Regions from separate parts of the Rubrivivax sp. JA1055 genome, predicted to be linked through region 1. Evidence: predicted binding sites of a transcription regulator. Region 1 holds the regulator's gene; the other holds the start of a gene.

Region 1 (15,813 bases):
CAGCTGCCCCAGGCCGGGTCGCCGGGGTTCAGCGGGTAGCGCGTGCGCTCGAGCAGCCGGTTGCCGGCGTCGTAGGCCTCGATGAAGGGTCGCGCCGTCGGGTTGCCGAAGTACTCGGGCGGCAGCACCGGCTGGGCGTCGATCGACACCCATTGCTGCGGCTTGTCGAAACGCGCCTCGATGCCGCCCTGGCGGGCGTCGAACAGGCTCAGCTGCGGCGGCGCGACCACCGACACGCCGTTGGGTGCGCTCTCGATGCCCCAGGCCGAGCGTGCGTAGCTGCTCCAGCGCCGCGGCGGGCTGGTGCTGATCGACGCGAAGTGCACGCCCTTGGCGGCGTACTGCTCGTCGATGACGGTGCCGTCGGGCACGTCGTCGAAGGTGATGATCGTCGGGCGGGCGAACGGCAGCGGCGGGCGCGGCCGGAACAGGTCGGTGCGGTTGGGTGCGGGCACGGAGCCCAGCAGGTCCAAACGGGTGGCCATGATCGATCTCCTGGTGCGGACAACGGTCGCCCGGCGGCCGGACGACTGCGCCGCGGGGCCCGTCGAGGCCATGCTCGGCCGCACCGCGGCCCGCCGCTTGCGCTGTGTCAGCGAAGCCCGGGGCACCCCCCAGCCCGCAGTCGGTGCGCCGGCGCGCGGCGAGTTGTTGCCGCGGCCGGGCCGGCCGTTCAGCGGCCGGCGGCGATCTCGCGCAGCGCCTGCTCGAAGACCTCGGGCGGCTGGCCGCCGGAGATCAGGTGGCGCTCGTCGACCACGACGCCCGGCACCGAGCGGATGCCCAGCGCCAGCCAGCGCTGCTCCTCGGCGTGCACGGCGTCGGCGAACTCGCCGCGTTCGAGCACCTCGCGGGCGCGGGCCTCGTTCAGCCCGACGCCGGCCGCGACCTGGGCCAGCACCTCGGGGTCGCTCGGGTTGCGGCCTTCGCCGTGGTAGGCGGCGAGCAGCGCCCGCTTGAGGTCCAGCGCCCGGCCTTCGAGACCGGCCCAGTGCAGCAGCCGGTGGGCGTCGAAGGTGTTCCAGATGCGCGTGCGCTCGCCGAAGGCGAAGCCGACCGCCGCGCCGCGTTCGGCCAGCGTGCGCCGCACGGCGGCGAACTGCTCGGGCGCGCCGCCGTACTTGCGCTGAAGATGTTCGTCGATGGCCTCGCCTTCGGGCGCCATGTCGGGGTTCAGCTCGAACGGGCGGACCTCGATCTCGGCCTCGATCTCGCCGGCCAGGTTCTCGAGCGCCCGCTCCAGCGACGCCAGGCCGACGGCGCACCAGGGGCAGACGACGTCGCTGACGAAGTCGATGTGCAGACGCTTCATGCGGCCTCCTTGTTGGACCCGGCAACCATGTCGAAGCGGAACAGCCGGCATTCGATGGGCCCGTTCCACATCGGCACGCGCCGGCTCTCCTTCAGCCGCATCAGCGACGGCAGCTTCATCTCCGGGCTCAGCACCCAGGCCGTCCAGCCGGCGTAGCGGCGTTTCCAGTGCGCGGCCAGCGCGCCGAAGAACTCGGCCGACGAGCCGCCGCCGTCGAAGCCTTCACGCGCGCCGCCGGGCGCGTCGCCGCGGGCGCTGCCGCTGCCCTTGGGCGCGATGCGCTCGCCGTACGGCGGGTTGAGCATCAGCGTGCCGCGTTCGGCCGGCGCCGGGCGCTGCAGCGCGTCGGCAGTCTTGAAGGCGATGGCCTGGCCGACGCCGGCGTTGGCGGCATTGCGCGCCGCGAAGTCGGTCATGCGAAAGCTCACGTCGCCGGCGAAGACCTCGACCGCAGGCGCGTGCACACGTTCGCGCGCGGCCTGCTGCAGCTCGCGCCAGGCACCGAGCTGGTCGCGGAAGGGCAGCAGGCGCTCGAAGGCGAAACGGCGCTTGATGCCCGGGGCGATGCCGCAGGCGATCTGCGCGGCCTCGATGGCGATCGTGCCGGCGCCGCAGCAGGGGTCGAGCAGCGCGCCGTCCTCCTCGCGGCCCTGCCAGCCGGCGGCGGCCAGCATCGCCGCGGCCAGCGTCTCCTTCAGCGGCGCCTCGCCCTTGACGCCACCGGCGCGTTCGTCGCGCCAGCCGCGCTTGAACAGCGCCTCGCCCGAGGTGTCGGCGTACAGCGTCGCGTGCTCGGGGCCGACGTACAGCTGCAGCGACAGGTCGGGGTGGCGGGTGTCGACGCTGGGGCGTTCGCCGCTCGTTTCGCGCAGCTGGTCGCAGACGGCGTCCTTCACGCGCAGCGTCGCGAAGTTCAGGCTCTTCAGCGGCGAACGCTGCGCCGCGACGTCGACACGCAGCGTCTGGCGCGGCGTGATCCAGTCGTCCCAGCGCACGCGGCGCGCGAGTTCGTAGAGCTCGTGCTCGTCGCGGTAGGGGCCGTCGATCAGCGGCCACAGCACACGCTGGGCGAGCCGGCTTTCCAGGTTCAGCGCCATCGCGGCGCGGGCGTCGCCGTCGACGAAGACGCCGCCGCGCACGGCCTCGGTGCGGCAGCCGGTGATGCGGGCGGCCTCGTCGGCCAGCAGCGGCTCGACGCCACCGGCGCAGGGAAGGAACAGGGAGACGGTCATGACGGCGGCGCGACGGACGAAAGCGCTGGACTGTAGTCCAGCTGCGGCGGCGGCGGCGCGTTGTGGCGGAGGACGCGGAGGACGGGGTCAGGAGGACGGGAGGACGGGGTCAGGTCTCGCAAGACCTGACCCCGGGCTGCCCGGGCTGCCTCAGCTGCGGCGGCGGCGCGTCGCGGCGGAGGACGGGGTCAGGTCCTGCGGGACCTGACCCTGGGCTGTGGTCGCGTCAGATCGCCCGGCGCAGCGAGGCCGGCGCGATCTTCAGCGCCTCGCGGTACTTGGCGACGGTGCGGCGCGCGACCTGGATGCCCTGCTCCTCGAGCATCTGCGACAGCTGGCTGTCCGACAGCGGCTTGCTGGCGTCCTCGGCCGAGACGAGCTGCTGGATCAGCGCCCTCACAGCGGTGCTCGACGCGTTGCCGCCGGCCTCGGTGTTCAGCGAGCTGCCGAAGAAGTACTTCAGCTCGAAGGTGCCCTGCGGCGTGGCCATGTACTTGGCCGTCGTCACGCGCGAGATCGTGCTCTCGTGCAGGCCCAGCTCGTCGGCGATCTCGCGCAGCACCAGCGGCTTCATCGCGATCGCGCCGTGGGTGAAGAAACCCTTCTGGCGCTCGACGATGGCCTTGGACACACGCAGGATGGTGTCGAAACGCTGCTGGATGTTCTTCATGAACCAGCGCGCCTCCTGCAGCCGCGACGACAGCCCGCCGGCGCCGTTGCGCTGGCCGCGGATCGCCTGGGCGTAGAGGTCGTTGATGCGCAGCTTGGGCATCACGTCCGGGTTCAGCAGCACCTTGAAGCCGCGCCCCGACTTCTGGACGATGACGTCGGGCACGATGATGTTCGACTCGGCCGGCGCGAACGGCCGCCCCGGCTTGGGCTCGCAGGCGACGATCAGTGCCTGCGCCTGGCGCAGCAGGTCCTCGCCGGCGCCGGTGGCGGCGGTCAGCTTCTTCACGTCGCGCCGCGCCAGCAGCTCCAGCGAGTGCTCGCAGATGCGGATCGCGACCTCGCGCGCCTCGCAGCGCGGCGTCGTGCGCAGTTGCAGCACCAGGCACTCGGACAGCGAACGTGCGCCGACGCCGGTCGGCTCCAGGCTCTGCAGCCAGCGCAGCGCGCACTGCAGGCGGTCGGCCAGGGCCTCGCGCTGCTCCTCGTCGTCCAGGTCCAGCATGTCGGCCAGGCGCGCGGCGATGTCCTCCAGCGGGTCGGCGAGGTAGCCGTCGTCGTCCAGCGACTCGATCAGCACGTGCAGTGCCGCAGCGTCCTCGGCCGACAGCCGCATGCCGGCGATCTGGCGCCGCAGGTGGTCCTGCAGCGTGCCGGCGCTGGCGCGGCGCTCCTGCGGGTCGAGGTCGTCGTCGCCTTCGGGCGCTGCCGCGGCCGGGGTCTCGCGGATGCCGTCGAAGTCGTCGCGCTCGGTGCCGTTCTCCCAGTCGTCGCGTTCGGTGGTGCCGAACTCGGCGGCGTCGACCTCGGCCGGTGCCGGCTCGGCGGCACCGTCGCCGTCGTCACGCTCGGCGACGCGGTCGACGGTGGCACGTTCGGCCGGCGCGTCGAACGGTGTCGCCGCGTCCTCGTCCATCTCCAGGAACGGGTTCTGCTCGAGCATCTGCTCGACTTCCTGGTGCCGCTCCAGCGTCGACAGCTGCAGCAGCCGGATCGACTGCTGCAGCTGCGGCGTCAGCGCCAGATGCTGCGACAGGCGGACTTGGAGGGAGGGCTTCATCGGCCGCGCGTCACATCTTGAAATGCTCGCCGAGGTAGACCTTGCGCACCTCGGCGTTCTCGACGATCGCCTGCGGCGTGCCTTCGGTGAGCACGCTGCCCTCGCTGATGATGTAGGCGCGGTCGCAGATGCCCAGCGTCTCGCGCACGTTGTGGTCGGTGATCAGCACCCCGATGCCGCGCGACTTGAGGAAGGCGATGATGCGCTGGATCTCGATGACGGCGATCGGGTCGACGCCGGCAAAGGGCTCGTCGAGCAGGATGAAACGCGGCTGCGTGGCCAGCGACCGGGCGATCTCGACGCGGCGGCGCTCGCCGCCGGACAGCGCCGGCGCCGGCGAGTCGCGCAGCTTCTCGATCGACAGGTCGTGCAGCAGCTTGTCCAGCAGCTCCTGGATCTGCGCCGGCTTCAGCGGCCGGCCGTCCGGGCCCTGCTGCAGCTCGAGCACGGCGCGGATGTTCTCCTCGACGGTCAGCTTGCGGAAGATCGACGCTTCCTGCGGCAGGTACGACAGCCCCAGGCGCGATCGCTGGTGGATCGGCAGGCGCTCGACCGGGCGGCCGTCGATGCGGATCTGGCCGGCGTCGGCACGCACCAAGCCGACGACCATGTAGAAGGTGGTGGTCTTGCCGGCGCCGTTGGGGCCGAGCAGGCCGACGACCTCGCCGGCGGCCACCGACAGGTGCACGTCCTTGACGACGCGCCGCTGGCCGTAGCTCTTCTGCAGGTTCTCGGCTTCGAGCCGGCTGCCCGCGACGGCGGTTTCCATCAGCGCTGGCCCCCGAGCGAGCGCGCCGGCGCCAGCGGCGCGGCCGAGGCCGGCGCGGCCGGCGGCGTGGCCGCCTTGTCGCTGCGCGGGCTCAGCACCGCGCGCACGCGACCGCTCGGGTTGGCACGGGTCGTCTCGCCGCCGGCGACGCTGAAGGTCTCGGCGGTGTTGTCCCAGACGATCTGCGAGCCGGTGATCTCGTCGGCGACGACCGCGCCGCGCAGCCGGCGCACCGCGCCGTTGCCGATGAAACGCAGCGTGTCGGCGCGGCCGTCGTACTCGATGCGGTCGGCCACGCCCTCGACGACCTCGTCGACGCCGTCACGCTTCTGGCGGTAGCTCGCCGGGCGGCCGGCGCTGCCGATGGCGGTGGCGGCGCGGTAGCCGTCGGCCGTCTCGCGCAGCTCGACGCGGTCGGCGCGGATGACCATCGTGCCCTGGGTGATGACGACGTTGCCGTTGAACTCGACGAGCTGGCGCTGCAGGTCGACCGAGCCCGGCCGGTCGGCCTCGACGACCATCTGGCGCTCGCGGTCGGCGCGCTCGGCGGCCGCGGCGGCGCACAGCAGCGCCAGCACCAGCGGTGCGGCACGGCGGAGGAGGGCGAAACGGAGCGTCATTTTCGGCACGAAACTTGCAAGCATTCTAGCCACAAGTTCGTGCCGTCGAACAGGGTTCGCGGGCCCCGCGTTGCGAGGCCGATGCGCCGGATCAAGACCCGGCGCGGGCCCGGGCTCAGGCGCCCTGGCGGGAGCGGGCGATCAGGAAGTCGGCCACCGCGAGCGCACGCTCGTGGCCGCCGGCCAGGGCGCCGGAAGTGTAGTACCGGCCCTGGATGCCCATCGCCGGCACGCCGTCGATCTTGTAGGCGTCGGCGAGCTGCTTGGCGCGGCTGGCCTTGGTCGCCACGCTGAACGAGCGGAAGGCGTCGCCGAAGCGCTTGCCGTCGAGGCCGTTGGCGACCATGAAGTCGATGATGTCCGACTCCGACAGCAGGCGCTTGCCCTGCACGTGGATCGCGTTGAACACCTTGCGGTGCACCGCGCCGACCTGGCCCATCTCCTCGAGCGCGTAGAAGATCTTCTGGGCGATCTGGTGGCGCGCGGTGAAGCCCACCGGCACGCGGCGGAACACGACGTCGGCCGGCAGGCGCTTGCTCCAGGTCTCCAGCAGCGGCTCGAAGTTGAAGCAGTGGCCGCACTCGTACCAGAAGAACTCGACGACCTCGACCTTCTTGCCCTCGGGGATCGAGGTCGGTGCGGGCGTCTGCAGCCGCACGTAATGCGTGCCCTCGACCGGCCCGCCCTGCGCGCGGGCGCCACCGGCCATCGCCAGGCCCAGGCCCGCACCGGCCAGTTGGATCGAGAAATCGCGCCGCTTCATGAGTTTCCTTTCGAGTGATCGGTGTCGTCGCATGGGACCGGCCGCACCCGTGCCGGGTTCCCTGCTCAGGGCTTCTCGGCGCGGACCAGCCGGGCGTCGATGTTCGCCGCCTGCAGCCGTCCCTGGACAGCCTCGGCGTCGTCGCGCGTGCCGTAGGGGCCCGTGCGCACCCGGTACATCGTCTTGCCGGCCTGCTCGCGCTCGCTCACCTTGGCCGTGAAGCCGAGCATCGCCAGGCGGGCGCGCTCCTGCTCGGCGTCCTCGGTGCGCGTGAACGCGCCGGTCTGCACGAAGTACACGAACGCTTCAGCGGCCCGGTCGGTGGACTGGCCGGCGAGGATGGCCGCCGGATCGCGGGTGGAGCCACCCTGCGCGGCCGGGGCGCTGGCGGGCGTCCGCGCGGCCGTCGGCGGCGCGGACGGTGCGGCCGTCGGCGCCGAGGCGGCCGCCGCCGGCAGCGGCGGCTGCTTGCCGGCCAGCGGCGCGTTCGGGTCCCAGCGCTTGTTGCGCTCGACCTCGGCGCTGTCCTGCTCGGCGGTGCGCTGCGGAACCTTGTCGATGAAGGGCACCGGCGCCTTGGTGATGTACAGCGCCACCGCCAGCGCGATCGCCAGGCCGGCGAGCAGGCCGACGATCAGCCCGAGCGCGAAGCCGCCGCGCTGGCCCTTCACGCCGGCACCTCTTCGGCGGCGGCGCGCGACATCGAGGTCGGCGCCGACACGCCCAGCATGCCCAGCGCGTTGCGCAGCACCTGGGCGGTGGCCGCCAGCAGCGCCATGCGCGCGCGGGCCAGCGCCGGGTCGTCGACGAGGAACCGTTCGCTGGCGTAGTAGCTGTGGAAGGCCGCGGCCAGGTCGCGCAGGTAGAACGCGACGTCGTGCGGCGCGTGTTCGGCCGCGGCGCGCTCGAGCATGCCCGGGTAGGCCGCCAGCTGCAGCATCAGCGCGTATTCCGACGGCGCCGTCAGCCGCGACAGGTCGGCGCCGGCGAAGTCGGTCTCGCCCTGGTACTGCGCCAGCACCGAGCAGATGCGCGCGTGCGCGTACTGGACGTAGAAGACCGGGTTCTCGTCGTTGGCCTTCAGCGCCAGGTCGATGTCGAAGACGAACTCGGTGTCGGCCTTGCGGCTGATGAGGAAGTAGCGCACCGCGTCGCGGCTGGTCCAGTCGATCAGGTCGCGCAGCGTGACGTAGCTGCCGGCGCGCTTGGAGATCTTCACCTCCTGGCCGCCCTTCATCACGGTGACCATCTTGTGCAGCACGTAGTCGGGGTAGCCGGCGGGGATGCCGACGCCGGCGGCCTGCAGGCCGGCGCGCACCCGCGCGATCGTGCCGTGGTGGTCGCTGCCCTGGACGTTGATGACCTTGGTGAAGCCGCGCTCGAACTTGGCGATGTGGTACGCGACGTCGGGCACGAAGTAGGTGTAGCTGCCGTCGGACTTGCGCATCACGCGGTCCTTGTCGTCGCCGTAGTCGGTGCTGCGCAGCCACAGCGCGCCGCCGTCCTCGAAGGTCTTGCCGGCGTCGACGAGGCGGCGCACGGTGTCCTCGACGCGGCCGTCGGCGTAGAGGCTGGACTCGAGGTAGTAGTTGTCGAAGCGCACGCCGAAGGCCTGCAGATCCAGGTCCTGCTCGTGGCGCAGGTAGGCGACGGCGAACTGGCGGATGCCGTCGACGTCGTCGGCGTCGCCCGAGGCGGTGAAGGCGCGGTCGTCGGCGTGCACCGTCTTCTTCGCGGCGAAGTCGGCGGCGATGTCGGCGATGTAGTCGCCGTTGTAGGCCGACTCGGGCCAGCCGTCGTCGCCGGGCTTGAGGCCCTTCAGGCGGCAGCGCGTCGAGGTGGCCAGGTTCTGGATCTGGACGCCGGCGTCGTTGTAATAGAACTCGCGCGTCACGTCCCAGCCCTGCGACTCGAACAGGCGGCAGATCGAGTCGCCCAGCGCCGCCTGGCGCCCGTGGCCGACGTGCAGCGGGCCGGTCGGGTTGGCCGAGACGAACTCGACCATCAGCTTGCCGGCGCCGGCCGGCTTGCGGCCGAAGGCCTCGCCGCCTTGCAGCACCTCGGCGACGACGGCCTGGCGCGCCGCCGGCTTCAGGCGCAGGTTGATGAAGCCCGGGCCGGCGATCTCGAGGGCCTGCACCCAGCGCTCGAAGGCCGGCTGGCGACCGAGCAGCTCGACGAGCTGCTGGCCGACTTCACGCGGGTTCTTCTTCAGCGTGCGCGCCAGCCCCATCGCGGCGGTGATCGCGAGGTCGCCGTGGGCGGCCTGCTTGGGGGACTCGAACGCGGCGACCGGGGCGGCGCCGGGGGCCAGTTCGGCCAGCGCCGCGGCCAGCGCCTGCAGCAGCTCTTGCTTGGCTTGGATCATCGGCCGATTCTACTTTTGGGCCCTGCTCCCGGCGCGGGCTCGCCGGGGCGCGGCGAAGGTGGCAACATCGGCCGGCCCCACACGGCCCGAGACGATGACCGACGCCCCCACCACGACGTCCACCTTCTTCGACCCCGACCTGCCCGAGCGCATCGGCAAGTACCGGGTGCTCGAGCGCCTGGGCGAGGGCGCCACCAGCGAGGTCTTCCGCGCCCGCGACGAGTTCCGCGAGGAGGACGTGGCGATCAAGCGCGTGCGCCCGGCGCTGGCCGCCGACTCGCGCGAGAGCCACTTCCAGCAGCGTTTCTTCGCCGCCGAGGCGGCGCTCGTCGGCCGGCTGCAGCACCCCAACGTCGTGCGCATCCTCGACGCGGTGGCCGACGGCCAGGCGCCGTACCTGGTGATGGAGTACGTGCCCGGCTCGACGCTCAGGCGCTTCTGCCGTGCCGACGCGCTGCTGCCGCTGGACCAGATCGTCGAGATCGGCTTCAAGTGCGCGATGGCGCTGGACTACATGTACCGCCAGGGCCTGATCCACCGCGACGTGAAGCCGGCCAACCTGCTGGCGGTGGTCGACGGCGACCAGGTCGTCGACGTCAAGATCACCGACTTCGGCAGCGTCTTCAACTTCGACACCGAGCGCACCCAGATCTACCGCGTCGGCTCGCTGGCCTACATGTCGCCCGAGCAGCTCGACGGCGACACGCTGGACTGCCGCGCCGACATCTATTCGCTGGCCGCGGTGCTGTACCACCTGATCGCCGGGCGCCCGCCGTTCGACGCCCAGCAGCAGCCGGCGCTGATGCACCAGATCTACCGCGCCGAGCCGCCGGCGCTGGGCCTGCTGCGCGAAGGCGTGCCGCCGCGGCTGGAGGCGCTGATCCTGCGTGCGCTGTCCAAGAAGCGCGACGAGCGCCCGGCCGACTGGAGCGCGTTCGCGCAGGCGCTGTCCGAACTCGTCGCCAACCGCGAGGTGACGCAGGGCCACGCCCAGAACGTGCTCGACTCCGAGCGCTTCAACCTGCTGCGCAAGCTGGAGTTCTTCTCGCGTTTCGGCGACGTCGAGCTCTGGGAGGTGGTGCACCGCGCGAAGTGGCAGCGTTTCCCCTACGGCCACGCGCTGTTCCGCAAGGGCGACACCGGCAACGCCTTCCACATCGTCGCCGCCGGCCAGGTGGACGTCTACCGCGACGGCCAGCGTGTCGCCCGGCTGGGCATGGGCACCTCGGTCGGCGAGATGGCCTACCTGGCGCCCAGCGAGGAGCTGCGTGTGCACAGCGCCGACATCCTGGTGTCCGAGCCGTTGACCAGCATCTCGTTCACGCCGGAGACGCTGGTGCAGCTGTCGATGGACACCCGCCACCGCTTCGACCAGGCCTTCATCGGCGTGCTGGTGCGCCGGCTGCACGCCGCGCACGAGGCGCTGGCGCATCCGCGCCGCATCCTCTAGGCGTCGGCGCGGCAGAAGCCTCGCCGACGCCTAGCCTGCGGCTTTGCGTACGGCTCCCCCGAGCCCCTCCGAGAGGGTGCTCCAGCTTGTTCGACGGCTCCCTCCAGCCTCCCTCCGCGAGCGAGGCTCCAGTCAGTCTGACGAGTGCCTTTGCGCCGTTCAGCGTGCACCGAGCACGTGCCTTCGGCGCGTGCGCGTTCCGCGCCCAACAGCTCGTTTGAACGAGCACGTGCCTTCGGCGCGTGCCCGTTCCACGCCTACCAGCGCGTGCCTTCGGGCACGTCGATGTGCACGCCGAAACGTTCGGCCGGCGAGACCAGCACGTCTTCCATCATCGCGCCCCACGGCCCGGCTTCGGGGCGCGCCTGCAGCTCGCGCTCGCGCTGGGCGACCAGCGCCTCCATGTCGGCGCGGTCGGGCCGGCGGGTGCGGTCGGTGGCGCGCTGCTGCGGCGCGGTGCCGAAGCGCTGCGCCATGCGCCGCAGCAGCCCGTGGTACATCTGCGAGACCCGCGACGGCGTCACCTTCAGCGACGCCGCCAGCTCCACCGGCGACATGCCGATGCCGAGGTAGGCGTCGATCACGCGGCGCTCGCGCTCCGGCAGCTGGGCGAAGAAGGTCTCCAGGTGGCGCAGCACGATCGCCGTGTCCACCCGCGCCTCGACCTCGTCCTTCTCGGTGGCCGGGTGGTGGCGTTCGGTGAACTCGGGCTCGTCGTCCTCGCCGCTGCTGCTGCGCTGCTGGCTCGCCTGGGCCAGCTGCTCGAGCAGCGCCACCTCCTCCAGGTCCATCTTGCACAGCCGCGCCAGCTCGGCCAGGCCGGCCTCGCCGCCGTTGGTCGAGCGCCAGCGCTCGCGCGCGATCTGCAGCACCTTGATCTTGCGGCGCTGGGCGCGGGTCAGCACGTCCATCTGGCGCAGCTCGTCGATCATCGCGCCCTTGACGCGCTGGCGGGCATAACGCGCGAAGGCCTCGTGCGCCTCCGCGGTGTCGGGGTCGCCGTCCCAGACGAAGCTGAGCGAGGCCTGGGCCACGGCGATCAGCCCGACCTGGATCAGGTCGGCCTTCTCGACATTGGCCGGGAGGTGGCGCACCAGCGACTGCGCCTGCTGGCGCACCCAGCTCTGATTGCGGGCCACGAGGGCCGAGGGCACACCCTCCAGCGAGATCATGGGCGCCTATCTTCCGGCCCGCGGCGGCCGGCCACAAGCATCGGGCTGGAAATTCGCCACGATTGCCCCTGGCCCGCGGCCCGGGCCTCTGATCCAATCGACGCCGGCCCCGGAGGGCAGACCAGGAGAAACGACATGAAGAGCACGATCATCGCCGCCGCGATCGCGGGCCTGCTGGCCTGCGGCACGGCGCTGGCCGCCGAGACGGCGCAGCAGAGCAAGATGAAGACCTGCAACCAGGACGCCGGCGACCGCAAGGGCGACGAGCGCAAGGCGTTCATGAAGGAATGCCTGTCGGCCAAGCCGGCCAAGGCGACGCCGCAGGAACGCATGAAGACCTGCAACGCCGAGGCCGCCGGCAAGACCGGCGACGAGCGCAAGGCCTTCATGAAGGAGTGCCTGTCGGCCAAGTGAGTTTCCTGCTTCAGACGGCGGCCCGGGCCCAGTAGCCCGGGTCGCCGTAGCTGTGTTTGACGAAGTCGATCCACAGCCGCACCCGCAGCGGCAGCAGCCGCCGTTGCGGAAACACGGCGTAGATGCCGTTCGGCGGCGCGGAGAACTCCTCCAGCACCGCCACCAGCTGCCCCGAGGCGATGTCCTGCTGCACCTCCCAGGTGCTGCGCCAGGCGATGCCCAGGCCCGCCCGGCACCAGGCGTGCAGCACCTGGCCGTCGCTGCAGTCCAGCCGGCCCGTCGGGCGCAGGTGCTGCACCTGGCCGTCGACGAGAAAGGCCCAGCCGCGCGTCTGGCTGGCGTCCGACGACAGCGTCAGGCACTCGTGGCGCGCCAGGTCGGCCGGCGTGCGCGGCACGCCGGCACGCTGCAGGTAGCGCGGCGAGGCCACGCACAGCCGCCGGTTGTCGGCCAGGCGCACGCTGACGAGGCTGGAGTCGGCCAGGTCGCCGACGCGGATCGCGCAGTCGAAGCCCTCGTTGACGATGTCGACGACGCGGTCGCTGAGGTTCAGCGACAGGCTGACGTCCGGATGCTCGGCCATGAAGCTGGGCACCAGCGGCGCGACGTGGCGGCGGCCGAAACCGGCCGGCGCGGTGATGCGCAGATGGCCGCTGGCCTTGACGCCGCCGGCGCTGACGCTGGCCTCGGCGTTGCCCAGGTCGGCCAGCACCTTCTGGCAGTCCTCCAGGAAGGCGCTGCCTTCGTGGGTCAGCGTGATGCGCCGCGTCGTGCGCAGCATCAGCTTGACGCCCAGCCGCTCTTCCAGCGCGTCGATGCGCCGCCCGACCACGGCCGGTGCCACGCCCTCGGCCTGGGCTGCGGCGGTGAGGCTGCCCTTGGTCGCGACGGCGACGAAGGATTCGATCTGCTTGAGGCGCGGCATCGGCGGGATTCGTGATTCCGGTAGCCGGATTGCCGGCTGATCTTACGCTGGCTCCGTGCCTTGAAGGTTGGAATCGGGCCGGTTTCGTGCGCCTGGTGCACAGGACTCCGAACTCCGGCGTACGCAATCGCGGCCGCGGCGGCGATTAGATTCCTCTGCACCATGGTCGCCCGCACGCCCGCCCCGCCCCGCGCCGTCGTCTTCGACGCGTTCGGCACGCTGTTCGACGTCTACAGCGTGGGCCTGCTCGCCGAGCAGCTGTTCCCGGGCCACGGCGAGGCGCTGGCCCAGCTCTGGCGCGACAAGCAGATCGACTACACGCGGCTGGTGTCGATGAGCGGCCGCTACCGCCCGTTCTGGGACCTCACGCGCGCCGGCCTGCGCTACGCCGCCGCGCGCCGCGGCCTGGCGCTGGACGCCGCCACCGAGGACCGGCTGATGAACCAGTACCGGCACCTCAGCGCCTTCCCCGAGGGCCGCGAGGTGCTGGAGGCGCTGAAGGCGCGTGGCGTACCGGCGGCCATCCTCAGCAACGGCGACCCCGAGATGCTGGCCGTCGCGGTGCGCAGCGCCGGCTTCGCGCCGCTGCTGCAGCACGTCATCAGCGTCGAGCCGGCGCAGCGCTACAAGACCGACCCCGCCGCCTACGCGCTGGCGCCGGCGACGCTGGGTGTCGCCGCGCGCGAGATCCTCTTCGTCTCCAGCAACGGCTGGGACGCGCTCGGCGGCACCTGGTACGGCTTCACGACGCTGTGGGTCAACCGCGCCGGCCTGCCGCCCGAACCGTTCGACACCGCCCCCACGCGCACCGGCACCAGCCTGCGCGAGGTTCTTTCGTTCTTCCCTTCCTGAAACGCCTCCTCATGCGCACGACCTTCCACCGACTGCACGTCGACACGCTGCTGGCCCGCTTCATCGAAGACCAGGTGCTGCCCGGCACCGGCATCGAGCCCGCTGCCTTCTGGGCCGGCTTCGACGCCCTCGTCGCCGACCTGGCGCCGAAGAACGCCGCGCTGCTGGCCGAACGCGACCGGCTGCAGACCGAGCTCGATGCCTGGCACGCCAAGCACCCGGGCCCGATCAGGAACATGGCCAAGTACCGCGCCTTCCTCGAGAAGATCGGCTACCTGGTGCCGGTGCCGGCCAAGGTGAAGGCGACGACGAAGAACGTCGACAGCGAGCTCGCGCTGCAGGCCGGCCCGCAGCTCGTCGTGCCGATCACCAACGCGCGCTACGCGCTCAATGCCGCCAACGCGCGCTGGGGCTCGCTGTACGACGCGCTCTACGGCACCGACGCGCTGCCCGAGACCGACGGCGCCACGCGCGCCGGCGCCTACAACCCGGTGCGCGGCGCCAAGGTCGTCGAGTACGCGCGCCACGTGCTCGACCGCACCGTGCCGCTGGCCAAGGGTTCGCACCTCGACTCCACCGGCTACCGCGTCGAAGGCGGCCAGCTCGTCGTGACGCTGAAGGACGGCAAGACCGTCGCGCTGAAGAAGCCGGCGCAGTTCGTCGGTTATCAGGGCGAGGCCGCCGCGCCGTCGTCGGTGCTGTTCGTGCACCACGGCCTGCACCTGGACCTGCGCATCGACCGCGGCACGACGATCGGCGCCTCCGACCCGGCCGGCGTCTGCGACCTCGTCGTCGAGGCGGCGCTGTCGACCATCCTCGACCTGGAAGATTCGGTGGCCGTCGTCGACGGCGCCGACAAGGTGCTGGCCTATTCCAACTGGCTGGGCATCCTGAAGGGCACGCTGACCGAGCAGGTCACGAAGGCCGGCAAGACCTTCACGCGCGGCCTGAACCCCGACCGCCGCTACACCGGCCCGAACGGCGAGGAGGTCGTGCTGCACGGCCGCTCGCTGCTCTTCGTGCGCAACGTCGGCCACCTGATGACGACGCCGGCGGTGCTGTTCGGCGACGACGGGCGCGAGATCCCCGAAGGCATCCTCGACGCCGTCGTGACGACGACGATCGCGCTGCACGACCTGCAGCGCCACGGCGCGAACGGCATCGTCAACTCGCGCGCCGGCTCGATCTACATCGTCAAGCCGAAGATGCACGGCCCGGCCGAGGTGGCCTTCGCCAGCGAGCTGTTCGGCCGCGTCGAGGCGCTGCTGGGCCTGCCCAAGGCGACCGTCAAGCTCGGCATCATGGACGAGGAGCGCCGCACCAGCGTCAACCTCAAGGCCTGCATCGCCGCCGCCGCCGACCGCGTGGCCTTCATCAACACCGGCTTCCTCGACCGCACCGGCGACGAGATGCACACCGCGATGCAGGCCGGCGCGATGCTGCGCAAGGGCGACATGAAGACCACCGCCTGGATCCAGGCCTACGAGCGCCAGAACGTGCTCGTCGGGCTGGAATGCGGCCTGCGCGGCAAGGCGCAGATCGGCAAGGGCATGTGGGCCATGCCCGACCTGATGGGCGCGATGCTGCAGCAGAAGATCGCCCACCCGATGGCCGGCGCCAACACCGCCTGGGTGCCCAGCCCGACCGCGGCAACGCTGCACGCGATGCACTACCACCAGGTCGACGTCTTCAAGATCCAGAAGACGCTGGAGAAGACCGACGTCGACGCCGAGCGCGAGGCCCTGCTCGAAGGCCTGCTGACGGTGCCGGTGGTCAAGAAGGCCAAGTGGAGCGACGCCGAGATCCAGCAGGAGCTCGACAACAACGTGCAGGGCATCCTCGGCTACGTCGTGCGCTGGGTCGACCAGGGTGTCGGCTGCTCCAAGGTGCCCGACATCCACGACGTCGGCCTGATGGAAGACCGCGCCACGCTGCGCATCTCCAGCCAGCACATCGCCAACTGGCTGGAGCACGGCGTCGTCGACAAGGCGCGGGTGCGTGCCACTTTCAAGCGCATGGCCAAGGTCGTCGACCAGCAGAACGCCGGCGACCCGGCCTACCGCCCGATGGCCGGCCGTGCCAAGGACAGCGCCGCGTTCCAGGCCGCCTGCGACCTGGTCTTCAAGGGCACCCAGCAGCCGTCCGGCTACACCGAGCCGCTGCTGCACGCCTGGCGGCTGAAGGTGAAGGCCGCGGCCTGACAGCTC
Region 2 (15,813 bases), 170 kb from region 1:
CGCCTGGAGCAGCTCGAGCCCGGCCGCTACCAGCCGCGCACGCGCATGGACGAGGGCTCGCTGTACGAACTGGCCGAGAGCATCAAGGGCCAGGGCGTGATGCAGCCCATCCTCGTGCGCCCGGTGGCCGAGGGCCGCTGGGAGATCATCGCCGGCGAGCGCCGCTTCCGCGCCGCGAAGATCGCCGGGCTCGACCGCGTGCCGGTGCTCGTCAAGCCGGTGCCCGACGAGGCCGCGGCGGTGATGGCGCTGATCGAGAACATTCAGCGTGAAGACCTGAACCCGCTGGAAGAAGCCCAGGGTTTGCGGCGTCTCGTCCAAGAGTTTGGACTCACTCACGAACAGGCGGCGCAGGCCGTCGGCCGTTCGCGCAGCGCCGCGACGAACCTGCTGCGCCTGCTGAACCTGGCCGACCCGGTGCAGCAGATGCTGCTCGCCGGCGACCTGGACATGGGCCACGCCCGTGCGCTGCTGGCGCTGGAGGCCGCGCCGCAGATCATGGCGGCGCACGAGATCGCCTCGCGCAAGCTCAGCGTGCGCGACGCCGAGAAGCTGGTGCAGCGCCAGTCGCGGCCCGAGCCCACGCCGCGCGAGAAGGCCGCCGCCGGCAAGTCGCGCGACGTGCTGCGGCTCGAGGAGCGCCTAGCCGACACGCTGGGCGCCGCCGTCGAGATCCGCGTGCGCAGCCGCGGCCGGAAGCAGTCGGGCGAGATCACGATCGCCTTCGGCTCGCTCGACGAGTTGAACGGTCTGCTGGAACGTCTGGGCGCGGCCGAGGACTGACGCCGCTGGCCCGCCCCGGGCCGCACCCGCGCGGTGCGCGAGCACCATCGCCGCCTGACCCCGCAAGGCCAAACCGCCTGCAGGCTTTTCGCCGCCGTCGCATGATGGGCGCGCGACGTGTCCCGGCGTGCCTTCCACCACGGCAGGGCGCCGCGGGGACGGAAGGAGTCGTCTGCGCCCCTGGTGGGGCACGGCTCTTGCGAGAGGCGGGTGCGGCGGATTCCTCGGAACAGGCGGTCGATGACAGGCCAAACCCGGTGGAAATCGTAGCCCGCGCAGGGCAGGATTGATCTGCCTGCCGAGGCAAGCGGCCATGCCGCTGGCGTGACGGAAAGCTCTGATGGAGCCTGGGCCCGTACAGCCGGGACTTCATCAGAACTTCCCCAGGCGAGGAAGTCGGGGCCGCTGCGGCTCCGACAGCCCTCGCCGTCATCGACCAGGAGCTCGCATGGACGTGATCGGCAACCTGAAGGCGCGCTACGAACGCCTCAGTGCGGAGGAGATCTCGCTCGAGGACTACCTCGCGGAATGCAAGCGCAACCCGCTGGCCTACGCCACCGCGGCCGAGCGCATGCTCAAGGCCATCGGTGAGCCGAAGAGCATCGACACGCGCAACGACCCGCGGCTGTCGCGGATCTTCGCCAACAAGATCATCAAGGTCTACCCGGCCTTCGCCGAGTTCTACGGCATGGAGGACGCGATCGAGCAGGTCGTGTCCTACTTCCGGCACGCAGCGCAGGGGCTGGAGGAGAAGAAGCAGATCCTGTATCTGCTCGGCCCGGTGGGCGGCGGCAAGAGCTCGATCGCCGAGCGCCTGAAGCAGCTGATGCAGGAGGTGCCGTTCTACGCGATCAAGGGCTCGCCGGTGAACGAGTCGCCGCTGGGCTTGTTCGACCCCGACGAGGACGGCCCGATCCTGGAGAGCGAGTACGGCATCCCGCGGCGCTACCTCAACCGCATCATGAGCCCCTGGGCGGTGAAGCGGCTGGAGGAGTACGGCGGCGACATCCGCCGCTTCAAGGTCGTCAGACGCTACCCGTCGATCCTGCGCCAGGTCGGCATCAGCAAGACCGAGCCGGGTGACGAGAACAACCAGGACATCAGCTCGCTGGTCGGCAAGGTCGACATCCGCCGCCTGGAGAGCTACGCCCAGGACGACCCCGACGCCTACAGCTACTCCGGCGGCCTGTGCCTGGCCAACCAGGGCCTGCTCGAGTTCGTCGAGATGTTCAAGGCGCCGATCAAGGTGCTGCACCCGCTGCTGACGGCCACCCAGGAAGGCAACTTCAAGGGCACCGAGGGCTTCGGTGCGATCCCCTTCGACGGCGTCGTGCTCGCCCACAGCAACGAGAGCGAGTGGAAGGCCTTCCGCAACAACAAGAACAACGAGGCCTTCCTCGATCGCATCTACATCGTCAAGGTGCCGTACTGCCTGCGCGTCAGCGAGGAGGTGAAGATCTACGAGAAGCTGCTGCGCAACTCGTCGCTGGCCCAGGCCACCTGCGCGCCGGGCACGCTGAAGATGATGAGCCAGTTCGCCGTGCTGACGCGCCTGAAGGAGCCGGAGAACAGCTCGCTGTTCAGCAAGATGCTGGTCTACGACGGCGAGAACCTGAAGGACACCGACCCGCGCGCCAAGAGCTACCAGGAGTACCGCGACTACGCCGGGGTCGACGAAGGCATGACCGGCATCTCGACGCGCTTCGCCTACAAGATCCTGTCCAAGGTCTTCAACTTCGACAGCACCGAGGTCGCCGCCAACCCGGTGCACCTGATGTACGTGCTGGAGCAGCAGATCGAGCGCGAGCAGTTCCCGGCCGAGCTCGAGCAGAAGTACATCGGCTTCATCAAGGAGCTGCTGGCGCCGCGTTATGCCGAGTTCATCGGCAAGGAGATCCAGACCGCGTACCTGGAGAGTTATTCCGAGTACGGCCAGAACATCTTCGACCGCTACGTCACCTACGCCGACTACTGGATCCAGGACCACGAGTACCGCGACACCGACACCGGCGAGGTGTTCGACCGCGCGGCGCTCAACGCCGAGCTCGAGAAGATCGAGAAGCCGGCGGGCATCGCCAACCCGAAGGACTTCCGCAACGAGATCGTCAACTTCGTGCTGCGCGCGCGCGCCAACAACCAGGGCAAGAACCCGGTCTGGACCAGCTACGAGAAGCTGCGCACGGTGATCGAGAAGAAGATGTTCTCCAACACCGAGGAGCTGCTGCCGGTCATCAGCTTCAACGCCAAGGCCAGCGCCGACGAGGCCAAGAAGCACGAGGACTTCGTCACCCGCATGGTCGACAAGGGCTACACGCCCAAGCAGGTGCGCCTGCTGTGCGAGTGGTACCTGCGCGTTCGCAAGAGTTCCTGAGATGACGTCGAGCGCCGCACGCAGCTTCCCCCTCTCCCGTCTGCGGGAGAGGGCAGGGGTGAGGGTGCAGGCGCATCACCAGCCCTCACCCCAACCCTCTCCCGCCCTGCGGGAGAGGGAGTAATGCCATGCAGCAGATCATCGACAGACGGCTCGCCGGCAAGAACAAGTCGATCGGCAACCGCGAGCGTTTCCTGCGCCGGCACAAGGAGCAGATCCGCGAGGCGGTCAAACGCGCGATCGACGGCCGCGGCATCCGCGACATCGAGCGTGGCGAGGAGATCCACATCCCCAAGCGCGACCTGAGCGAACCCGTCTTCGGCCACGGCCAGGGCGGGGTGCGCGAGATCGTGCATCCGGGCAACCAGGAGTACATCCGCGGCGACCGCATCGAGCGCCCCAAGGGCGGTGGTGGCGGTGGCAGCGGCAGCGGGCAGGCCAGCGATCAGGGCGAGGGCGAAGACGACTTCGCCTTCGCGCTGAGCAAGGAAGAGTTCATGCAGGTCTTCTTCGAGGACCTGGCGCTGCCGCACCTGGTGCGCACCCAGCTCGCCGAGGTGCCCGAGTGGAAGACCCACCGCGCCGGCTTCAGCAGCGACGGCACGCCGAACAACCTGCACGTCGTGCGTTCGATGCGCGGCGCGATCGGCCGGCGCATCGCCATCGGCGCCGGCAGCCGGCGCGAGCTGCGTGAGCTGGAGGACCGGCTGGCGTTGCTGAAGGCCGAACTCCAGCCCGGCGACGCCGTCGCCGAACGCGAGATCGAGGCGCTGGAGGACGAGATCGCCCGGCTGCGCACGCGCGTCGAGCGCATCCCCTACCTGGACCCGATCGACCTGCGCTTCCGCAACCGGGTGCGCGTGCCGGTGCCGACCAGCAAGGCGGTGATGTTCTGCCTGATGGACGTCTCGGGCTCGATGGACGAGGCGCGCAAGGAGCTGTCCAAGCGCTTCTTCATCCTGCTGTACCTGTTCCTGACCAAGCACTACGAGCGCATCGAGCTGGTCTTCATCCGCCACCACACGCAGGCGCAGGAGGTCGACGAACACGACTTCTTCCACGCCCGCGAGACCGGCGGCACCGTCGTGTCCAGCGCGCTGGTGCTGATGGAGGAGATCATCCGCGCGCGCTACAGCCCGAGCGAGTGGAACATCTACGGCGCCCAGGCCAGCGACGGCGACAACTGGCACCACGACAGCGGCCGCTGCCGCGAGTTGCTGGGCGACAAGCTGCTGCCGCTGGTGCGCTACTACGCCTACGTGCAGGTCGCCGAGGAAGAGCAGAACCTCTGGGAGGAGTACACCCAGCTGCAGGCCGGGCACCGCCACTTCGCGATGCGCAAGGCCACCAGCGCCGACCAGATCTATCCGGTCTTCCGCGACCTGTTCAAGAAGGAAGGGAAGCAGGCGGCATGAAACACGGCACCGCGCGCACGCTGCTCACCGAGCCGATCCCGCCCGGCGAACGGCCCGGCGAACCCCTTCCCGGCCCGAGCGACTGGTCCTTCGAGCTGATCGACAAGTACCACGCGATCATCCGCGCGACCGCCGAACGTTTCGGCCTGGACACCTACCCGAACCAGCTCGAGATCATCACCGCCGAGCAGATGATGGACGCCTACGCGTCCGTCGGCATGCCGGTGAACTACCGCCACTGGAGCTACGGCAAGGAGTTCATCGCCACCGAGAAGAACTACAAGCGCGGCCACATGGGGCTGGCCTACGAGATCGTCATCAACTCCAACCCCTGCATCAGCTACCTGATGGAGGAGAACACGATGGCGATGCAGGCGCTCGTCATCGCCCACGCCGCTTACGGCCACAACAGCTTCTTCAAGGGCAACTACCTGTTCCGGATGTGGACCGACGCGTCGTCGATCATCGACTACCTCGTCTACGCCAAGGACTACGTCGCCAAGTGCGAGGAGAAGCACGGCCTGGAGGCCGTCGAGCTGTTCCTCGATTCCTGCCACGCGCTGGCCAACCACGGCGTCGACCGCTACCGCCGGCCCAGCCGCAAGTCGCTGGCGCAGGAGCTCGCCGAGCGCCAGGACCGCGAGGCCTACGTGCAGCAGCAGGTCAATGACCTCTGGCGCACGCTGCCGCGGCGCGCCGAGAAGGACGCCCCGTCACAGGAGAGCCGGCGCTTCCCCGAGGAGCCGCAGGAGAACCTGCTGTACTTCATCGAGAAGAACGCGCCGCTGCTCGAGCCCTGGCAGCGCGAGATCGTGCGCATCGTGCGCAAGATCGCGCAGTACTTCTATCCGCAGCGCCAGACCCAGGTGATGAACGAAGGCTGGGCCACGTTCTGGCACTACAAGCTGCTGAACACGATGTACGACGACGGTTACCTGACCGACGGCGTGATGATCGAGTGGCTGAAGTCGCACACCAACGTCGTCTACCAGCCGCCGGTCGGGCACCGTGCCTACAGCGGCATCAATCCCTACGCGCTCGGCTTCGCGATGTACAACGACATCCAGCGCATCTGCGAGAAGCCCACCGACGAGGACCGCCAGTGGTTCCCCGAGATCGCCGGCACGCCTTGGCTGCCGGCGCTGGACCAGGCGATGCGCAACTTCAAGGACGAGAGCTTCGTCGGCCAGTACCTGAGCCCGAAGCTGATGCGCGACCTGCGGCTGTTCACGATCCTCGACGACGAGAAGCAGAACGAGCTGGAGATCAGCGCCATCCACGACGAAGCCGGCTACCGGCGTGTGCGCGAGGCGCTGTCGCACCAGTACGACCTCGGCACGCGCGAGCCCAACATCCAGGTCTGGAACGTCAACCTGCGCGGTGACCGCTCGCTGGCGCTGCGCCACTTCCAGCACAACGACCGGCCGCTGCACGACAGCGCTGCCGAGGTGCTGAAACACGTCGCGCGGCTCTGGGGCTTCGCGGTGCACCTGGAGAGCGTCAACACGCGCGGCGACGTCACCAAGCGCTGGAACGTGCCGGCGCCGGCCTGAAACGACGAAGCCCCTTGCGGGGCTTCGTGTCTGGAGGGCCCGGCGGGCCGTCTCAGTGGCTGCGCCGACGGCGCGTGCCGGCGACGGCCAGCAGCGCCAAGCCGCCCAGGGCCAGCGTGCCGGGTTCGGGCACGTCGTAGCTGAGCTTGTCCCAGTAGACGTCGTAGGCCGTGCTGCGGCCGTGGTTGTAGCTCTGGATGATCGCGTTGGCGATCGCCGTCGTGCCCGGGGCGACGTAGGCGTGCGACGCGAACAGCGCGCCGGCGCCGTCGAACACCTCGTACAGGAAGCTGCCGCCGCCGCCCAGCGTGATCGACAGCGTGTACCACTGGTCGAAGGCGTCACCGACGGCCACCACCGGAACCGTCCAGGAGCCCGGCTCGTTGCTGTCCCAGAAGCGGAAGCCGCCGGACGCGAACTCGATGATCGGATAGGCGCTGACCGCACCGGCAGTGTTGATGCCCGTGCCCCACAGGCCGGCCCAGCGTCCGCCGTAGCTGGCCGCTTCTTCGTCGATCCAGAGCTGCGCGCTCAGCTTGTAGGTGTCGGGCGCCAGGTCGTACTTGCGGCCTTGCGTGGCGTAGAAGTCCGCGGTGGCACCGGCCGGGTTGGTCGTCACCTTGAGGCGGTTCTCGCCGTCGAACTCGGCGCTCTCGAAGGCCGCCGGCGCTGCGCGGTCGACGTACCAGACGCCGGGCGCGCGCGACCCGGTCACGACGGTGTCGAAGTCCAGGGTCACCGTGGCCGCCTGGGCGCTGACGGCCGACAGGGCCAGCACGCCGGCCGTGGCCGCCCACTTGATCGCGAACATTGAGGTTCCTCCGTAGTTTTGACGCGTTATCCGCAGAAGGCGATCGGGACGATCGCCGTGTTGCGGCGAATCGTTAGCAATTCGTGCGCCAAACTAGGGATATCTGCAAAAGTCTTTATTTGACAAAGACTTGCGCGCCTCTTGGGGAGGTTTGGAAACAACCTTGTCAGATATCTCGACAGTCTCTCGGCCGGTATCGAACGAGGCGTTCAGTTCCTGAATATCTTTCCCGGATTGAGTATTTGAAATGGATCAAGCGCCTGCTTGATCGCGCGCATCAGCGCAATGCCGCCGGCGCCGGCTTCCTCTTCCAGGAACGCCATCTTGTGCAGCCCGATGCCGTGTTCGCCGCTGCAGGTGCCTTCCATCGCGATCGCGCGGCGCACCATGCGTTCGCTCATCGCTTCGGCGGTCGCGCGCTCGGCGGCGTCGCCGTCGCGCACCAGGTAGGCGAGGTGGAAGTTGCCGTCGCCGACGTGGCCGACGATGTAGTAGGGCAGGCCGCTGGCCTCGGCGTCGGCCACCGAGGCTTCGACGATCTCGGCCAGGCGCGAGATCGGCACGCAGGTGTCGGTGGTCACCGAGCGGGTGCCCGGGTGCTGCTGCAGGCCGGCGAAGTAGGCCCGGTGGCGTGCGGCCCAGAGGCGGCTGCGCTCCTCGGGCGTGTCGGCCCACTCGAAGTCCTCGCCGCCCAGCTCGGCGGCGATGGCCTGCACGGTCTCGGCCTGTTCCTTGACGCCGGCCGGGCTGCCGTGGAACTCCATCAGCAGCATCGGCGCCTCGCGCAGCGCGAGCCCCGACTGGCGGTTCACCGCGCGCACCGCGTTGACGTCCAGCAGCTCGCAGCGTGCGATCGGCACGCCGAGCTGGATGGTCTGGATCGTCGTGCGCACCGCCGACGCGACGTCGGGGAAGTGGCAGACCGCGGCGCTGACGGCCTCCGGCAGCGGGACCAGGCGCACCGTCAGTTCGGTGATCACGCCCAGCGTGCCTTCGCTGCCGACGAACAGCCGCGTCAGGTCGTAACCGGCGGCCGACTTGCGGGCGCGTGTGCCGGTGTGCACGAGCTCGCCGCGGCCGGTGACGACGGTCAGCGCCAGCACGTTCTCGCGCATCGTGCCGTAGCGCACGGCGTTCGTGCCGCTGGCGCGTGTCGCGGCCATGCCGCCGAGCGACGCGTTGGCGCCCGGGTCGACCGGGAAGAACAGGCCCAGCGAGCGCAGCTCGGCGTTGAGCTGCTCGCGCGTGACGCCGGCCTCGACGGTGGCCGTCAGGTCGTCGGCGTCGATGCGCAGGATGCGTGTCAGACGCGAGACGTCGACGCTGAGCCCGCCCTGCACGGCCAGCAGATGGCCTTCGAGCGACGAGCCGGTGCCGTACGGGATGACCGGCACGCGGTGCTCGCCGGCCAGGCGCACGACCGCGGCAACCTCGTCGCTGCTCTCGCAGAACACGACCGCGTCGGGCGGCGTCACGGGGAAGGGCGACTCGTCGCGGCCGTGCTGCAGGCGCACCGCCTCGGCGGTGCTGCAGCGCTCGCCGAAGCGTGTGCGCAGCGCGGCCAGCAGCGTCTCGGGCAGCGGGCGACGCGCCGCCTGGGCGGCGGCATCGTGGGGGACAGCGCTCATGACCAACTCCTCGCACGCGGCCGGCGCCGCAGCGTCATCGCCTGGGCGGGGCATTCTAGGAGGCCGGTCAGGCGCCGACCTCAGGCCTTGCGCCGCGCGCGAACCGCGGCCGCCAGGCCCTCGAGCACGCCGACCGAGTCGTCCCAGCCGATGCAGGCGTCGGTGATGCTCACGCCGTACTCCAGCGCCGACGCGCGGTCCTTGCCGGCGCTGAACTTCTGCGCCCCGGGCTTCAGGTGGCTCTCGACCATCACGCCGAAGATGCAGCGGTTGCCGGCGGCGATCTGGCCGCCGACGTCGCGCATCACGTCGATCTGGCGCTGGTGCTGCTTGCTGCTGTTGGCGTGGCTGGCGTCGATCATCAGCCGGCACGGCAGCTTGGTCGCCTCGATCTCGGCGCAGGCCGCGGCGACGCTGGCGGCGTCGTAGTTCGGCGCCTTGCCGCCGCGCAGGATGACGTGGCAGTCCTTGTTGCCGCGGGTCTCGACGATCGCCACCTGGCCGTTCTTGTGCACCGACAGGAAGTGGTGCGGGCGCGCGGCGGCCTGGATCGCGTCGGTGGCGATCTTGATGTTGCCGTCGGTGCCGTTCTTGAAGCCCACCGGCGCCGACAGCCCGGAGGCCAGCTCGCGGTGCACCTGGCTCTCGGTGGTGCGCGCGCCGATCGCGCCCCAGGCGATCAGGTCGCCGATGTACTGCGGCGAGATCACGTCGAGGAACTCGCTGGCCGCCGGCACGCCTTCGCGGTTGATGTCGACGAGCAGCTGGCGCGCGATGCGCAGGCCTTCGTCGATGCGGAAGCTCTCGTCGAGGTAGGGGTCGTTGATCAGGCCCTTCCAGCCGACGGTGGTGCGCGGCTTCTCGAAGTAGACGCGCATCACGATCTCGAGGTCGGCGGCGTGGCGTTCGCGCTCGGCCTTCAGGCGACGCGCGTACTCGACGGCCGCGGCCGGGTCGTGGATCGAGCACGGGCCGATGATGACGAGCAGCCGGTCGTCCTCGCCGTGCATGATCTGGCGGATCTTGTGCCGCGTGCCCGACACCAGCGTCTCGACCGGCGTGCCGGCGATCGGGAAGAAGCGGATCAGGTGGTCCGGCGGCGGCAGCGGCGTGACGTCGCGGATGCGCTGGTCGTCGGTCTGGCTGGTCTTCTCGCTCAGCGCGTAGCGGCTCTCGGTCGCTGCGGCGGATTTCGGGCTCATGACGGGGCTTCCTGTGGTCGGGGACGGGGCGAAAAAAAACCGCCGGGGCTGCCGGCGGTTTTCTGGGTTCGCTCGCGTTTCTTCGGGTTACGCGTTTGCCTCTCCAGCCGCCGAACGGGGCGAGAACCAAAAGTACGCGAAGAAGAAGGCGGGCGAACGCATCGGGGTCGAATGTAGCACGCGGTGAGGATTGGGGTCAGGTCTTGCCTTTTGCACGCGGCGACGTTGGCGTCTTGCGCCGAGAGCGTCAGTGCAAAAGGCAAGACCTGACCCCGGCATTCGTCAGTACGCTTGCGCGCCGAAACCGGCGGCCTGCAACGCCTGCACGACGTCGGCGACGTGGCGCGGGTTGCGCGTCTGCAGCACCAGCTCGACCTCGACGTTCTGCGCCGACAGCGTCGAGAACGCGCGCTGGTGGTGGACCTCGTCGATGTTGGCGCCGGCCTGCGCGACCACCGTGGTGATGCGCGCCAGCACGCCGGGCGTGTCGCGCGCGCCGACGCGGATGCGCGCCAGCCGCCCGGCGCGAACCATGCCGCGGCCGATGATCGCCGACAGCAGCATCGGGTCGATGTTGCCGCCGCACAGCACGAGGCCGACCTTGCGCCCGGCGTAGCGCTCGGGCTCCTTCAGCAGCGCCGCCAGGCCGGCCGCGCCGGCGCCTTCGACCAGCGTCTTCTCGATCTCGAGCAGCATCACGATGGCCTGCTCGATGTCGCCTTCGTCGACCAGCACCAGGTCGTCGACCCGTTCGGCGATCAGCGCGCGCGTGATCTCGCCCGGCTGGCCGACGGCGATGCCTTCGGCGATCGTCGTCAGGCCTTGCGGGTGCTGCGTGCCCTTGACGGCGTTGACCATCGCCGGGAACCGCGCGGTCTGCACGCCGATGATGCGGATGTCCGGCCGCAGCGCACGCACCGCGGTGGCGATGCCGCTGATCAGCCCGCCGCCGCCGACGGCGACGACCAGCGTGTCCAGCTCGGGCTGCGCGCGCAGCATCTCCAGGCCGATCGTGCCCTGGCCGGCGATGACCAGCGGGTCGTCGAAGGGGTGCACGAACTCGAGCCTCTGCTCGGCGGCGATCTGCAGCGCGCGCTCGCGCGCCTCGTCGAAGGTCTCGCCGTGCAGCACGACCTCGGCGCCGAAGCCGCGCGTGCGCTCGACCTTCACCGTCGGCGTGTGCACCGGCATCACGATGACGGCGCGCAGCCCCAGGCGCTGGGCGTGGTGGGCGACACCCTGGGCGTGGTTGCCGGCCGAGGCGGCGACGACGCCGGCCACGCCGTGCTGCACCAGCGCACAGAGCTTGTTCAGCGCGCCGCGTTCCTTGAACGAGGCGGTGAACTGCAGGTTCTCGAACTTCAGGAAGACCTGGGCGCCGAGGATCTGGCCGATCGTGCGGCTCTCGACGCAGGGCGTGTCCAGCACGTGGCCGGCCAGGCGGCCGGCGGCGGCCTCGATGTCGGCGTACTCGACGGCAGCCATCAGGCGGTGCCCCCGACGGTCAGGCGCTCGATGCGCAGCGTCGGCTGGCCGACGCCGACCGGCACGCTCTGGCCTTCCTTGCCGCAGGTGCCGACGCCGGTGTCCAGCTCCAGGTCGTTGCCGATCATGCTGACGCGCTTGAGCGCATCCGGGCCGCTGCCGATGATCGTCGCGCCCTTCACCGGGTACTGGATCCTGCCCTTCTCGACCCAGAAGGCCTCGCTGGCCGAGAAGACGAACTTGCCGCTCGTGATGTCGACCTGGCCGCCGCCGAAGTTGGTGGCGTAGAGGCCGCGCTTCATCGACGCGACGATCTCCTCGCGTGTCTTGTCGCCGGCGAGCATGTAGGTGTTGGTCATGCGCGGCATCGGCAGGTGGGCGTAGCTCTCGCGCCGGCCGTTGCCGGTGGGCTTCACGCCCATCAGGCGCGCGTTCAGGCTGTCCTGGATGTAGCTGACGAGGATGCCGTCCTCGATCAGCACGTTGCGCTTGGAGGCCACGCCTTCGTCGTCGACGTTGAGCGAACCGCGGCGGTCGGGCAGGGTGCCGTCGTCGAGCACGGTGACGCCCGGGGCGGCGACCCGCTGGCCCAGGCGGCCGGAGAAGGCGCTCGAACCCTTGCGGTTGAAGTCGCCTTCGAGCCCGTGGCCGACGGCCTCGTGCAGCAGCACGCCGGGCCAGCCGGGGCCGAGCACGACGCTCATCTCGCCGGCCGGCGCCGGGCGGCTCTCGAGGTTGGTCAGCGCCGCGTCGACGGCCTGGCGCACATAGCCTTCGATGACCGCGTCCTGGAAGTAGCCGAGGCCGAAACGGCCGCCGCCGCCGCCGGTGCCGACTTCACGCCGGCCGTCCTGCTCGGCGATCACGGTGAGCGACAGCCGCACCAGCGGCCGCACGTCGGCGGCGCGCGTGCCGTCGGCGCGCGCGACGAAGACGACGTCGTACTCGGCGGCCAGCCCGGCCATCACCTGGACGATGCGCGGGTCCTTGGCGCGGGCGAGCTTCTCGACACGCTCGAGCAGCGCCACCTTCTGCGTGCTGTCCAGCGTCGCGATCGGGTCCATCGGCGCGTACAGCGCACGGCTGGCGGCGATGCGCGGCGCACGCGCCAGCTTGACACGTTTGTTCTGGCCGGCCGCGGCGATCGTGCGCACGGTGCGCGCGGCGTCCAGCAGCGCGGCCTCGGACAGGTCGTCGCTGTAGGCGAAGGCGGTCTTCTCGCCGGCGACGGCACGCACGCCGACACCCTGGTCGATGCTGAAGCTGCCGCCCTTGACGATGCCTTCCTCCAGGCTCCAGCCCTCGTGGCGCGTGGACTGGAAATACAGGTCGGCGTCGTCGACACGATGCTCGGCGATCGTCGCTAGCGCCCGGGCGAGCTGCGCCTCGCCGATGCCGGCGGGTTCGAGCAGCGACGACTGCGCGATGGCCAGGCGTTCGAGGGTGGGTTCGCGGGTGATCATCGGCGCCTCCGGGTGGGGCGCGAATTGTAGGAGTCGCGTCTTGCCCGTGCCGCCGCGGTGGCGCTCGCCTGAGTTCAGCCGCGCCGCGCCAAGGCCTCCTGGTACAGCGCGTTGCGCGGCGCGCCGCTGATCTCGGCGGCCAGCGCGACCGCCTGCTTCAACGGCAGCTCGCGCAGCAGCACCTCCAGCGTCTGCAGCGCCGCCGGCGCCAGCCCTTCGGCCTCCACCGCCGGCAGGGCGTGCAGCACGAGCACGAACTCGCCGCGCACGCGGTTCGCGTCGGCGGCCAGCCAGCCCGGCAGCTCGCCGGCGGCCATCGTCGCCACGGTCTCGAACTGCTTGGTCAGTTCGCGGCACAGCGTCACGTGGCGCTCGGGCGCGCCTTCGGCCAGCGTCGCCGCCAGCGCCTCTATGCGGTGCGGCGCCTCGAACAGCACCTGCGTCGAACGCTCGCCCAGGCAGGCGGCCAGCGCGTCGCGCCGTTCGCCGCCGCGCGAAGGCAGGAAGCCGACGAAACGGAAGCCCGCGCCGACGGTGTCGCCGGCGACGCTGAGCGCCGTGACGGCGCTGCTCGCGCCCGGGATCGGGATCACCCGATGGCCGGCCGCCGCGGCCTGCGCCACCAGCACCGCGCCGGGGTCGCTGACCGCCGGCGTGCCGGCGTCGCTGACGTAGGCCACCGACTCGCCGGCCGCCAGCCGTGCCAGCACCGCGCCGCTGGCGCCTTGTTCGTTGTGGGCGTGCAGCGCGATCAGCGGCTTGTCCAGCCCGAGGTGGCGCAGCAGCTGCGCGCCGACGCGCGTGTCCTCGCAGGCGACGGCGTCGGCGCGGGCCAGCACGTGCACCGCCCGAAGCGTGATGTCGGCCAGATTGCCGATCGGCGTGGCGACGACGTAGAGTGCGCCGGGCGGGAACTGCTGGCCGCCGGCGGCGGCATCGGCTGCGGCGAGCAGCGCGGAGGGCGTGATGTTCAAGGGCGCGTCGGAGCAGGGGACGAAGGCGCTCGGCGATGCCGCCGAGTCTCGGGCGCTGGCCTGGCTGCAAGCGCGCGGCCTGACGCTGCTGGAGCGCAATTATCGGGTCGCACGCGGCCCGCACGCGCGTGGCGGCGAGGTCGACCTGATCCTGCGCGACGCCGACGGCACGCTGGTCTTCGTCGAGGTGCGTTCACGGCGCAGCCGCGGCTTCGGCGGTGCCGCGGCCAGCATCGGCGCGAGCAAGCGGGCCCGCATCGTCTATGCCGCGCGCCACTACCTGCAGCGCTGGCGCGTGCTGCCGCCGTGCCGCTTCGATGTCGTCTGCATTGATGACGGGCGCGTTGAATGGCTTCAGGCGGCCTTCGACGCCGCTTGAACCCGCCGCCGGCGGGGCCGTGCCAACCCCGGGCCTTATCATCCCCCGCCTATGCTCGAGCAGCGGATCCAGCAGCAATTCTTCGACAGCGCCGACCTGAAGTACCAGACCGCCGAGGCGCTCTCGCGCCCGATCGCCGAGGCCTGCGGCGCCCTGGTCGGGGCCATCACCTCCGGCGGCAAGCTGATGATCGGCGGCAGCGGCGCCGCCTCGGCGCTGGCGCTTCACTTCGGCCAGCGCCTCGTCACCGGCTACGAACGCGAGCGCCCGCCGCTGCCGGCGATGGTGCTGGGCGCCGACGCCGAGCCGCTGATCCTGGCGCTGGGCCATCCGGGCGACGTGCTGTTCTGGATCGAGCCCGCCGACGGCGACGGCCAGCTCGCTCGCGCGGCGATCGCCGCGGCGCACGACAAGGACATGACGGTGGCCGGCCTCAGCGCCGGCACCGGGGCGGCGGCTGCGGCCGTCGCGGCGCAGCTCGCCGAAACCGACGTCAAGGTCGCGCTGCCGCACGCCCGCGGTGGCCGGGCGCTGGAACTCCAGCTGCTCGTGCTGCACTGCCTGTGCGACGCGATCGACCTCCAACTGATGGGAGAACAGGAACCGTGAACACCCGACTCGTGATGCGCCCGCTGGCGCTGGCCCTGGCTGCGGCGGCTGCCGCGACGACGCTGTCGGCCTGCGCACCGCTGATCGTCGGCGGTGCGATGGTCGGCGGCAGCATGATGATCATCGACCGGCGCACCTCCGGCGCGCAGGTCGAGGACCAGGCCATCGAGCTCAAGGGCGCCTCGGTCGTGCGCGATCTGGCGACGCTGGGCCACGTCAACGTCACCAGCTACAACCGTATGGTGCTGCTGACCGGCGAGGTGCCGACCGAGGACGACCGCCTGCGCGTCGAGAACGCGGTGCGCCGCGTCGAGAACGTGCGCAGCGTCACCAACGAGCTGGCCGTCGCCGGCAACAGCTCGCTGAGCTCGCGTTCCAACGACCTCGTGCTGACCAGCAAGGTCAAGGCGACCTTCGTCGACGCCAAGGACCTGCAGGCGCCGTCGGTCAAGGTCATCACCGAGCGCGCGACGGTCTACCTGATGGGCCGCGTCACCGAACGCGAGGCGGCGCGGGCCGCGGATCTGGCGCGCTCGGTGTCGGGCGTGCAGAAGGTGGTGCGCGTCTTCGAGGTGATCTCCGAAGCCGAACTCGCCAACCTGCAGAAGGCCACGCAGCCTTCGCAGCCGGCTTCCGGCAACCGCTGAGCGCCTGCGGGGCGGGCCGTGGTGGGCCCGCCGCGCCCGCTCAGCCCAGCCGCTTGATCAGGCTGGACGTGTCCCAGCGGCCGCCGCCCTGGGCCTGGACCTCGGCGTAGAACTGGTCGACCAGCGCCGTCACCGGCACGCGCGCGCCGTTGCGGCGCGCCTCGTCGAGCACCAGGCCGAGGTCCTTGCGCATCCAGTCGACGGCGAAGCCGAAGTCGAACCTGCCTTCGACCATCGTCTTGCCGCGGTTGTCCATCTGCCAGCTCTGCGCCGCGCCCTTGCCGATGACGTCCAGCACCAGCGGCATGTCCAGCCCGGCGTGCCGGCCGAAGGCGATGGCCTCGGCCAGGCCCTGCACCAGCCCGGCGATGGCGATCTGGTTGACCATCTTCGCGAGCTGGCCGGCGCCGCTGTCGCCGATGCGCGTGACGGCGCGCGCGAAGGCCATCGCCACCGGCTTCATCGCGTCGAACGGCGCTTCGTCGCCGCCGCA

What was found. Region 1 encodes sigma-54, which starts transcription at its own class of promoters, with help from an activator protein. Its sites were predicted from a motif close to TGGCANGNAANCTGCTTT; they were not measured.
Region 2: LOC65_RS08380 (PEP-CTERM sorting domain-containing protein) is a predicted target of sigma-54. The motif match lies at 7,007-7,024, and genes of this name have one in related genera.

What each region holds. Positions count from the first base shown of each region.
Region 1 covers NZ_JAJKFP010000005.1:180,635-196,447, reverse strand. Annotated here, with positions in the region: gene LOC65_RS07615 (hypothetical protein) at 1-485, opposite strand, end outside; gene LOC65_RS07610 (DsbA family oxidoreductase) at 674-1,312, opposite strand; gene LOC65_RS07605 (class I SAM-dependent RNA methyltransferase) at 1,309-2,544, opposite strand; gene LOC65_RS07600 (RNA polymerase factor sigma-54) at 2,771-4,273, opposite strand; gene lptB (LPS export ABC transporter ATP-binding protein) at 4,284-5,042, opposite strand; gene lptA (lipopolysaccharide transport periplasmic protein LptA) at 5,042-5,662, opposite strand; gene LOC65_RS07585 (thiol:disulfide interchange protein DsbA/DsbL) at 5,778-6,425, opposite strand; gene LOC65_RS07580 (SPOR domain-containing protein) at 6,491-7,096, opposite strand; gene argS (arginine--tRNA ligase) at 7,093-8,793, opposite strand; gene LOC65_RS07570 (serine/threonine-protein kinase) at 8,888-10,243, shown strand; gene LOC65_RS07565 (sigma-70 family RNA polymerase sigma factor) at 10,501-11,415, opposite strand; gene LOC65_RS07560 (PsiF family protein) at 11,551-11,829, shown strand; gene LOC65_RS07555 (LysR family transcriptional regulator) at 11,840-12,754, opposite strand; gene LOC65_RS07550 (haloacid dehalogenase type II) at 12,917-13,606, shown strand; gene LOC65_RS07545 (malate synthase G) at 13,618-15,807, shown strand.
Region 2 covers NZ_JAJKFP010000005.1:354,912-370,724, forward strand. Annotated here, with positions in the region: gene LOC65_RS08360 (ParB/RepB/Spo0J family partition protein) at 1-783, shown strand, start outside; gene LOC65_RS08365 (PrkA family serine protein kinase) at 1,232-3,154, shown strand; gene LOC65_RS08370 (YeaH/YhbH family protein) at 3,283-4,569, shown strand; gene LOC65_RS08375 (SpoVR family protein) at 4,566-6,122, shown strand; gene LOC65_RS08380 (PEP-CTERM sorting domain-containing protein) at 6,175-6,933, opposite strand; gene LOC65_RS08385 (FAD-binding oxidoreductase) at 7,143-8,561, opposite strand; gene LOC65_RS08390 (3-deoxy-7-phosphoheptulonate synthase) at 8,642-9,763, opposite strand; gene LOC65_RS08395 (threonine ammonia-lyase) at 10,046-11,248, opposite strand; gene tldD (metalloprotease TldD) at 11,248-12,711, opposite strand; gene rsmI (16S rRNA (cytidine(1402)-2'-O)-methyltransferase) at 12,786-13,685, opposite strand; gene LOC65_RS08410 (YraN family protein) at 13,678-14,064, shown strand; gene LOC65_RS08415 (SIS domain-containing protein) at 14,116-14,673, shown strand; gene LOC65_RS08420 (BON domain-containing protein) at 14,688-15,320, shown strand; gene LOC65_RS08425 (NAD(P)-dependent oxidoreductase) at 15,361-15,813, opposite strand, start outside.